Regions from separate parts of the Streptomyces sp. 3-6 genome, predicted to be linked through region 1. Evidence: riboswitches for the same ligand, from Rfam matches in the RefSeq annotation. Region 1 holds a riboswitch; the other holds the start of a gene.

Region 1 (4,977 bases):
GGTCTAGACAACCCTGAACAGCGAAGGGCAGCATCACATGGCTGAGCGCCGCGTCAACGTCGGCTGGGCCGAGGGCCTCCACGCCCGCCCCGCCTCCATCTTCGTCCGAGCCGCCACGGCCACAGGCGTCCCGGTGACGATCGCCAAGGCCGGGGGCGACCCCGTCAACGCGGCCTCCATGCTGGCGGTCCTGGGGCTGGGCGCCCAGGGCGGCGAGGAGATCGTGCTGGCCTCCGACGCCGAGGGCGCGGACGCCGCGCTGGACCGGCTGGCCAAGCTGGTCGCCGAGGGCCTGGAGGAACTGCCCGAAACGGTCTGACGCGCCGGACCGCGCGGACAGCGGGCTGACGAGAGGCCCACCCGGGGACCCGGGTGGGCCTTTCCGTTCGCCTTCTCCCCGGACAGGAAGATCCCTTGCCCGACAGCACATTCCGGTTCCGAGCATGAATCTCCACCCCGGGCAGAATGCCGCCTTCCGCAGGCAATCCGGGGGAGGAATCCGGACGGGTATTGCGCACCGAAAATTTCCGGGCCAGGGCAGGGCAGGAAAAGGTCGCCAAAAGACCGCCAAAGGGCTGCCCGGCTGCCTTTTCTACCGCGCCCTTTCTATCCGGCTCGTATTAAGCCGGCATGCTCGGAGTGTTGACCGGACGTTTCGAGGTCCTCACGCGCTCCGCGAGATCCGCACCGGACGGCGGGCGCAGCCGGTGGGCGGGGTGGGTCCGCTCCAGGAGGCGTGCGGTCGCCGCACGGGCACGCTCGCCGTCGCCGCGGGCCACGGCGTCCACGACCAGGCCGCGGTCGGCCCACGTCCGCACCGGGTCGGGCGCTTCCTCCACCGCGTACATCCAGGCGATCTTGTGCCGCAGTCCGGCCAGGGTCGAGGCCAGCGTCGGGCTGCCCGCCGCCCGGGCCAGCGTCTCGTCGAACCAGCCGGTCAGAGAGCGCAGGTCGTCGCTGCTCCCCCCGCGGGCCCGTTGCTGCCCCAGGCGGACCAGCCCCCGCAGCACCTTCAGGTGGGCGTCGGCGCGGCGCCGGGCGGCCCGGGCGGCACCGAGGGGTTCCAGGAGCAGGCGCATCTCCAGCAGGTCCGCGGCCTCCCGTTCGGTGGGCTCGGCGACGCAGGCGCCCGCGTGCCGCCGGGTCACCACGAACCCCTCCGCCTCCAGCGTCCGCAGCGCCTCGCGCACCGGCACCCGGGACACGCCGTAGCGGCGTGCCAGGAGTTCCTCGGTGAGCCGGCTGCCGCGCGCGTGGACGCCGGCGACGATGTCGTCGCGGATCGCGGCGCACACCGAGTGCGCGGGAAAACGCATGAGCGACCTCCGGTTCCCTTCCCTGGAGAACGCCGCGTCGGCGGACGTCCTTTCCGCGACTCTAAAGCAATGTGCGGGATTCCTTGAGAGCCGGAGAACATTCGCGCCTGCTTTTCGGCCACCCCGTGCGCGCGACCTCGTGCGCGTGACCCCGTGCGCGTGACGCGGAAAGCCCCGGCTCGGCGAGCCGGGGCTTTTCGGGGATTTCGTGCGCGGACCGCGTCCGGAGGGTGTCAGAGGGAGACGCCGTGCGCGCGCAGGTACGCGACGGGGTCGAGGTCCGAACCGTACTCGGCGCTCGTGCGGGCCTCGAAGTGCAGGTGCGCCCCGGTGACGTTGCCGGTGGAACCGGAGAGGCCGATCTGCTGGCCCGGCGTGACCTCCTGGCCGACCGAGACGCCGATGGACGACAGGTGGCCGTACTGGGTGTACGTGCCGTCGTGCATCTTGATGACGACCTGGTTGCCGTAGGCCCCGCCCCAGCCGGCCTCGACGACCGTGCCACGGCCGACGGACTGCACGGGGGTGCCGTTGGCGGCGTGGAAGTCGACCCCGGTGTGGCTGCCGGAGGACCAGACGGCGCCGCCGGTCTTGTAGCCGGTGGACACGTAGGAGCCGGGGATCGGCGAGACGAACGCGTTGAGGCGCTCGCGCTCGGCCTCGCGGGCGGCGCGTTCCTTCGCCTCGCGGGCCTGCTCCGCCTCCTCGGCGGCCTTCTTGCGGGCGGCCTTCTCGGCCGCCTTGCGGGCCTCGGCCTCGGCGGCCTCGCGGGCCGCCTCGTGCTGGGCAGCGGCCTGGGCGTCGATCCGGTCGGCGACCGTGTCGCCGAGGGTGACGACGGGGGTGATGCCGGTCTGGGCCGCGGCGGGCTCGGCGGCCATCGCGGGGGCCGCGAGGGAGCCGGCGACACCGGAACCGGCGAGGGCCGCGACGCCCGCGGCGCGGGCGGTGCCGCTGCGGACGCGGCTGGGGCGGCGGTGCTTGCCGGCGGCGCGGGTGAACGCCATGTACAGGCTGGTCCTTTCCTTCCCTCTCGCCTACCGGGTTAGCTGACGGGTTCGGAGCAGGAAGGTCTCCTACGGACCCCCTCGCGACACGCGCGGGCGCCCGATTCACCCCGGGGGACGGTGGGTCCCCGGCTCCCCTGGCTCGCGCCGTACGGGGACTCGGCGATGGCTGTCCGGTGCCGCGGGTGCGGCGCACTGCCCGACGAACAGCCCGCACGAAGCTATGCGGGAGGCCGCTCGATCCTCAAACGGATCCGTGGATTTGTAGCGCACACCACAGGGCAGACAGGCATCCTCCGCACCAATTCGGGCATACGGGCGCCCTGGTGACGTTCCCGCCACCAGGGCGCCGTGCGCGCGGAAGCGGCCGCGGTGGCCTACTCGGCCGACACCACGGTCACTTCACCGATCCCCAGGGCCTCCACCGGCGCCTTGATCTGCGCCGCGTCGCCGACGAGGACGGTCACCAGCCGGTCGACCGGGAAGGCGTTGACGACCGCCGCGGTGGCCTCCACGGTGCCGGTGGCGGCCAGTTGGCGGTACAGCTCGGCCTGGTAGTCGTCGGGCAGGTGCTGCTCCACCTGGTCCGCGAGGGTGCTCGCGACCGCCGCGGCGGTCTCGTACTTCAGCGGTGCCACGCCCACCAGGTTCTGCACCGCGACGTCCCGCTCGGCGTCGGTCAGGCCGTCGGCGGCGAGCGTACGCAGCACGTTCCACAGGTCCTGCAGCGCGGGCCCGGTGTTGGGGGTGTCCACGGAACCGCTGATGGCGAGCATGGCCGCGCCCGTTCCGTCCGGCGCGGAGCGCAGGACCTGGGCGAAGGAGCGGACGCCGTAGGTGTAGCCCTTCTCCTCGCGCAGGACGCGGTCCAGGCGGGAGGTGAGGGTGCCGCCGAGGCAGTACGTGCCGAGGACCTGGGCGGGCCACACCCGGTCGTGCCGGTCGGCGCCGACGCGGCCGATGAGCAGCTGGGTCTGGACGGCTCCGGGACGGTCGACGATCACGACCCGGCCGGTGTCGTCGGCGGTCACCGGCGGAACCGGACGGGGCTGCCCCGGTGAGCCGGTCCACGCGCCGAGGGTGTCCCCGAGCAGCGTGTCCAGGTCGATGCCGGTGAGGTCGCCGACGACCACCACGGTGGCCGTGGCGGGCCGCACGTGCCGCTCGTAGAAGGCGCGCACGGCCGCCGCGTCGATGCCCTCGACGGTCTCCTCGGTGCCCTGGCGGGGGCGCGCCATGCGCGCGTCGGCGGGGAACAGCTCCTTGGAGAGCTCCTTGGCCGCCCGGCGCGCGGGGTTGGCCAGCTCGTGCGGGATCTCGTCGAGGCGGTTGCGGACCAGCCGCTCCACCTCGCTGTCGGCGAAGGCGGGCGCCCTCAGGGCGTCGGCGAGCAGCCCGAGGCCCTTGGTGAGCCGGGAGGCCGGCACCTCCAGGCTGAGGCGGACGCCGGGGTGGTCGGCGTGCGCGTCCAGGGTGGCGCCGCAGCGCTCCAGTTCGGCGGCGAACTCCTCGGCGGAGTGCTTGTCGGTGCCCTCGGAGAAGGCCCGCGCCATGATCGTGGCGACGCCGTCGAGACCGGCCGGCTCCGCCTCCAGCGGCGCGTCGAGGACCACCTCGACGGCGACGACCTGCTGGCCGGGACGGTGGCAGCGCAGCACGGTCAGGCCGTTGTCGAGCGCGCCGCGCTCGGGGGCCGGGAAGGCCCAGGGCTTGGCGTCGCCCGCCTGCGGCTGCGGGTGGAAGTCCATCGGGGCGAGCTCGGTCACTTCGCCGTCTCCTCGTTCTCGTCGGTGCCGGCGGTCGCGGCGGCCTGTGCGGGGTCCTCGTCCCCGGCGGTGAGCGGTTCGTAGACGAGCACCGCGCGGTTGTCGGGGCGCAGGCGGGCCGCGGCGACCTCCCGCACCTCCTCGGCCGTCACCTCCAGGACCCGGCTCACGGCGGTCAGGGCGAGCTGCGGGTCGCCGAAGAGGACGGCGTACCGGCACAGTTCGTCCGCGCGGCCCGCGACCGTGCCGAGCCGGTCCAGCCACTCGCGCTCCAACTGGGCCTGCGCACGCTCCATCTCCTCGGCCGTGGGGCCCTCCTCGGCGAACCGGGCGAGCTCCTCGTCGACGGCCGCCTCGATCACCGGTACCTCGACGTCACCGGACGTCTTCACGTCCAGCCAGCCGAGCGAGGGCGCCCCGGCGAGCCGCAGCAGGCCGAACCCGGCGGCGACGGCGGTGCGGTCGCGGCGCACCAGCCGGTTGTAGAGGCGGGACGACTCGCCGCCGCCCAGGACGGTGAGCGCCAGGTCCGCCGCGTCGCACGCCCGGGTGCCGTCCTCCGGGAGCCGGTAGGCGGCCATCAGCGCACGCGCGGGCACCTCCTCCGTCACGACCTCGCGCAGCTCCCCGCCCATCACATCCGGCAGGGAGCCGTCACGGGGCTCCGGCTTGCCGTCGTGGGACGGGATGGAGCCGAAGTACTTCTCGATCCAGGCGAGCGTCTGCTCGGGGTCGATGTCGCCGACGACGGACAGCACGGCGTTGTTCGGCGCGTAGTAGGTGCGGAAGAACTGTCGGGCGTCCTCCAGGGTCGCCGCGTCCAGGTCCGCCATCGAACCGATGGGCGTGTGGTGGTAGGGGTGGCCCTCCGGATAGGCGAGGGCGGTC
Region 2 (4,977 bases), on a different contig from region 1:
TTCGGTGCCATGTGTGCCTTACCTCCTGGTCGGCGGCGGCCTGCGTCGCGTGCTGCGCACCTGTTCACCCCGAGCCGCCGTTCTCACCCGAATCGGTGAGGACTGGTGATGTCCGTCGTGTTCCATCTGACCAAACCGCAGCGGAGGATGCGTCAGACCGCGGGCCCAACTCCGTGTACTGCTGGGGTATGACATCGGGGCCGCCACGGGTCCGCCAACCAGTAGGGGTCGTCGGGGACGGGGCGCGGCGGCCGGTCCGGGCCGGGGGCCGGCCCGGCCGGTGCACCACGGTGCCGGACCGCACGCGGCGGGTCCGGGCCGCGGGTCAGCCCGCCCGGTGCACCACGGCGTCGCACAGCTCCGTCAGGGCCGTCCTCGCCTCGCACTCCGGCAGCGGGGCCAGCACGGCGCGCGCCTCCTGGGCGTAGCGGACGGTGTCCCGGCGCGCCTGCTCCAGGGCGGGGTGGGCGCGCAGCAGGCGCAGCGCCTCGGCGTGCCGGCGGTCGTCGGTGAGGTCGGAGTCGAGCAGTTCGCACAGGGCGAGGTCGTCGGCCAGTCCGAGCCGGGCCGCCCGTTCGCGCAGGCGCAGCACCGGCAGGGTGGCGACGCCCTCGCGCAGGTCCGTGCCGGGGGTCTTGCCCGACTCGTGGGAGTCGGAGGCGATGTCCAGGACGTCGTCGGCGAGCTGGAACGCGACGCCGAGGCGTTCGCCGTACTGGGTGAGCACGTCCACGAACGTCTCGTCGGCGCCGGACATCATGGCGCCGAACCGGCAGGAGACCGCGACCAGGGAGCCGGTCTTGCCGCCGAGCACGTCCAGGTAGTGCTCCACGGGGTCCCGGCCGTCCTGCGGGCCCGCGGTCTCCAGGATCTGCCCGGTGACGAGCCGCTCGAACGCCACGGCCTGCACGCGGACGGCCTCGGGGCCGAGGTCGGCCAGGATCTGCGAGGCCCGGGCGAAGAGGAAGTCGCCGGTGAGGACGGCGACCGAGTTGCCCCAGCGGGTGTTGGCGCTGGGCACCCCGCGCCGCACGGCGGCCTCGTCCATCACGTCGTCGTGGTACAGCGTGGCCAGGTGGGTCAGCTCCACCACCACGGCCGACGGCACGATGCCGGGCGCGTAGGGGTCGCCGAACTGGGCGGAGAGCATCACGAGCAGCGGCCGGAACCGCTTTCCGCCGGCCCGTACCAGGTGCTGGGCGGCCTCCGTGATGAAGGGGACCTCACTCTTGGTGGCCTCGAGCAGCCCTTCCTCGACAGCCGTCATACCGGCCTGGACATCGGCTTCCAGAGCCTGGTCCCGCACGCTCAGCCCGAACGGCCCGACGACGGTCACGAGGGGTCTCCTGTCTGCTGGTGTCCACTGGCGTTTACACGGTTTGTCGATAGGTCGCTGCCATCACTCAAGTCAGCGTATCCGGTCATGTTTCGATCACCGCCAGGGCCCGGGGCTACGGGCGGGGCAGGAGACGATCAGGACCGGCCCGTTTTCGATCGGACGACAACAAGGAACATTTTCCGACTTTCCGGGGTGCATCGCAGCGCACTCCGGACCACACCTCGACATGCGCACCATCCTGCCCGCCCCGACGCCCGATTTGCCGCAATTACCAAGCGAATTCCCCTTGGCGTGAAATGCTCCGGCACCCCTCGGCCCGTGAGGTCGGTCACGCGCCACCCGGCAGAGGGACGACGGGCGCGGGCCGCCGGTTCCCCGTTGCCCCGTGGCGAGTTGAGCCGTGGCGACCGCAAAGGATCAAGTGGAGCAAACCGCCCATGTCAAGATCAAGCAGCGTTTACCGTGACGGCCGCACTTGTTCCCGGCGTGTGCTCTCGCATACGTTCCGGGCCGCCGGGCGGACGCCGAATCCTGCCGCCGCCCGCACCACCCATCGACGAACTCACTCACGCACGGCAGGAGCGGGGGACCCAGGTAAGTCGCCGGGACGGCCACGCGCCGGAACGGCTCGGGGTGAAGCCGTGCCCGCAGGGGCACGGCCGGACACTCTCCCGTCCGAACCCGACAGCTCACCTCGCAGGCGTAGGAGAGGAACACAGACATGCCTGCATCCGGTCAGCTCCGCCGCCTCGGCGGTCGCCGTCTCGCCCGCACCCTCGCCGTGGCCGGCACCGGCGTCGCCGTGGCCGCCCTCCCGCTGCTCGGCGCCTCCAGCGCCTCCGCGGCCACCCCCGCCGCCCCGGCCGCCGCCACCGCGGCGACGGTGTACCCGGACAACCTCGACGGCTGGATCCGCGAGTCGCTGTCCGTCATGGCCCAGCACGGCATCCCCGGCTCCTACGAGGGCATCCACCGCAACATCATCCGCGAGTCCTCGGGCAACCCGCAGGCCATCAACCTGTGGGACTCCAACGCGGCCAAGGGCACCCCGTCCAAGGGCCTGCTCCAGGTCATCGACCCGACCTTCGCCGCCTACCACGTGCCCGGCACCGTCTACGACCCGTACGACCCGGTCGCCAACATCACGGCCGCCTGCAACTACGCGGCCGACCGCTACGGCTCCATCGACAACGTCTTCGGGGCGTACTGAGCCACCACCCTCCCCGCGGCGGGCGGGGACGGGACGCCCGGGGCGGACAGGTGCGGCACGTGTTGGGGCACGTGCGGCACCGCGCCCCGGCCGAACAGTCGCTCGAGGACGACGGCCACGCCGTCGTCCTCGTTCGTCGTGGTGACCTCGTCCGCCACCGCCTTCAGCTCCGGGTGGGCGTTGGCCATCGCGACCCCGCGGGCCGCCCAGTCGAACATGGGGATGTCGTTGGGCATGTCACCGAACGCGAGGGTGTCCGCGGGGCTCAGGCCCAGGTGCCCGGCCGCCAGCGCCAGGCCGGTGGCCTTGGTGATCCCGCACGGCTGGAGCTCCACCGTGCCCGGCCCCGACATGGTGACGGTGGCCAGCGAGCCGATCACCGAACGGGCCGTCGCCGCCAGCTCGTCGTCGGACAGCACCGGGTGGCGCAGCAGCACCTTGCTGATCGGCCGCTCCCACAGGTCGGAGCGCCGCTCCACCCGCACGGCGGGCAGCGTGGGGTGCGGCATCCGGTAACCCGGCTCGATCAGCGTGAGCCCGTCGACCCCGTCCTGGTCGACCGCCGCGTACACCTCCCCCGTCTCCGCCTCGATCTTGCCGAGCGCGGTCTCCGCCAGCTCCCGGTCCAGGGTCACCGACCACAGCAGCCGGTCGCTCCCGGCGTCGTACACCTGGGCGCCCTGCCCGCACACCGCGAGCCCCGTGCAGCCGAGGTCCTCCAGGAGGGGGCGCACCCGGGGGGCCGGACGCCCCGTCACCACCAGGTGCCGGGCACCGGCCCGCGTGGCCCGCGCGAGCGCGGCGAGGGTCCGGTCCGACAGGGTGTCGTCGCCGCGCAGCAGCGTCCCGTCCAGGTCGGTGGCGATGAGTGAATATGCGGTGGGTGCGGCCATGATCAGAGAATACGGACAGCGCACGCCCCCCATTCACCACGTCCGCCCGCCCCGCTCCTCACGTCCGCCCCACCCCGCCACCACGCGCCACCCCGGCCGCACGCACCCGACCCCCGCAGCCGTCCCCGCGTCCGGCCCCCGCGTCCGGTCCTCGCATCCGGCCGCCCGCCCCGCCGCCCGACACGACGGTGCCGGACGCTGCCAGCCGCTGCCGGACGCTGCCGGACGCTGCCGGGCTGTGCCGGACGGTGCCCGGTCGTCGACGGTTCGTGCACCCGGTGGCGAAAAGGGCAGGACGCCACCTACCGGCCACCGGCCCCCGGCGGTACCTTCCAAGGGTCCAGGGGGACTTGATCGGGGGGTCGGGTGAACAGTGGACGCCTGCGTGTGCTGAGGCCGGAGGAGCTCGGCGAGGGGGAGAAGGAACGGTGGCGCGACCTGCGCGCCGCCGCGGACACACCGCGCAATCCGTTCATGGAACCGGAGTTCACCGCGGCCGTCGGACGGGTCCGGCCGCGGGCCCGGGTCGCCGTGCTGTACGAGGGGGCGGAGCCGGCCGGCTTCCTGCCGTACGAACGGGGACCGTGGGGACAGGGCCGGGCGATCGGGCTCGGGGTGTCGGACTGCCAGGGAGCGATCCTGGCGCCGGGGGCGGTCCCGGACGCCCGGGAGCTGCTGCGCGCCTGCTCCCTGTCCAGCTTCGCCTTCGACAACCTGGAGGCGGACCAGCCGCTGTTCGTGCCGTACGCGGCCGAGGAGCACGCCACCTACGTCATCGACGTGGAGAAGGGCTACGAGACCTACGAGTCGGTGCTGCGCACGCAGGCACCGAAGTTCCTGAAGACCACGCTGGCCAAGGAGCGCCGGCTCGGCCGCCAGGTCGGTCCGGTCCGGTTCGTCCTCGACGAGCGCGACCCGGCCGCGCTGCGCACGCTCATGGAGTGGAAGTCCGCGCAGTACCGCAGGACGGGCCGGCGCGACCGGTTCGCGCAGGAGTGGATCGCCCTGCTGGTGGCCCGGCTCGCCGAGACCAGGGCCGCGCAGTGCACGGGCACGCTGTCGGTCCTCTACGCCGGCGGCCGTCCCGTCGCCGCGCACTTCGGCCTGCGCTCGGCCTCCGTGCTCGCCTGCTGGTTCCCGGCCTACGACCCGGAGTTCGCGAAGTACTCGCCCGGGCTGGTGCTGCACCTGCGGATGGCGGAGGCGGCAGCCGCCGACGGCGTGGGCCTGCTCGACCTGGGGCGCGGCCGGGCCGAGTACAAGGACTCGCTGAGGACCGGCGAACTCGCCGTCCACGAAGGGGCGGTGACCCGTCCGGGGGCGGGTGCGGCGCTGCACCGGCTGAGCCGCGAGCCGGTGCGCCGGGCACACGGCTTCGTCCGCGCCCGCCCGCGCCTGGCGTCGCTGGCCTCGCGGACCCTGCGGGGCGCGGGCCGGCTGCGCCGTTCCTGAGGAGGGAGGGAACCCATGTCCCGCAGTACACCGTCCGGCTGGAGACCGTCCCGCGGAACACCGTCCGGCAGCACGTCCTCTCC

What was found. Region 1 has a riboswitch for cyclic di-AMP ahead of AC02VZ_RS13655 (M23 family metallopeptidase). Riboswitches for the same ligand answer to the same signal wherever they lie in the genome.
Region 2: it holds a riboswitch for cyclic di-AMP, as region 1 does, so the genes downstream of both, AC02VZ_RS22685 (transglycosylase SLT domain-containing protein) here and AC02VZ_RS13655 (M23 family metallopeptidase) in region 1, are expected to answer to the same signal.

What each region holds. Positions count from the first base shown of each region.
Region 1 is NZ_JBWHZP010000008.1:190,938-195,914, forward strand. Features, by position in the region: gene AC02VZ_RS13645 (HPr family phosphocarrier protein) at 38-319, shown strand; gene AC02VZ_RS13650 (GntR family transcriptional regulator) at 621-1,316, opposite strand; gene AC02VZ_RS13655 (M23 family metallopeptidase) at 1,550-2,323, opposite strand; cyclic di-AMP (ydaO/yuaA leader) riboswitch at 2,336-2,498, opposite strand; gene AC02VZ_RS13660 (M16 family metallopeptidase) at 2,701-4,089, opposite strand; gene AC02VZ_RS13665 (M16 family metallopeptidase) at 4,086-4,977, opposite strand, start outside.
Region 2 is NZ_JBWHZP010000021.1:16,407-21,383, forward strand. Features, by position in the region: gene AC02VZ_RS22675 (LolA family protein) at 1-11, opposite strand, end outside; gene AC02VZ_RS22680 (polyprenyl synthetase family protein) at 326-1,336, opposite strand; cyclic di-AMP (ydaO/yuaA leader) riboswitch at 1,893-2,057, shown strand; gene AC02VZ_RS22685 (transglycosylase SLT domain-containing protein) at 2,061-2,549, shown strand; gene AC02VZ_RS22690 (HAD family hydrolase) at 2,513-3,442, opposite strand; gene AC02VZ_RS22695 (GNAT family N-acetyltransferase) at 3,809-4,894, shown strand; gene AC02VZ_RS22700 (glycosyltransferase family 2 protein) at 4,910-4,977, shown strand, end outside.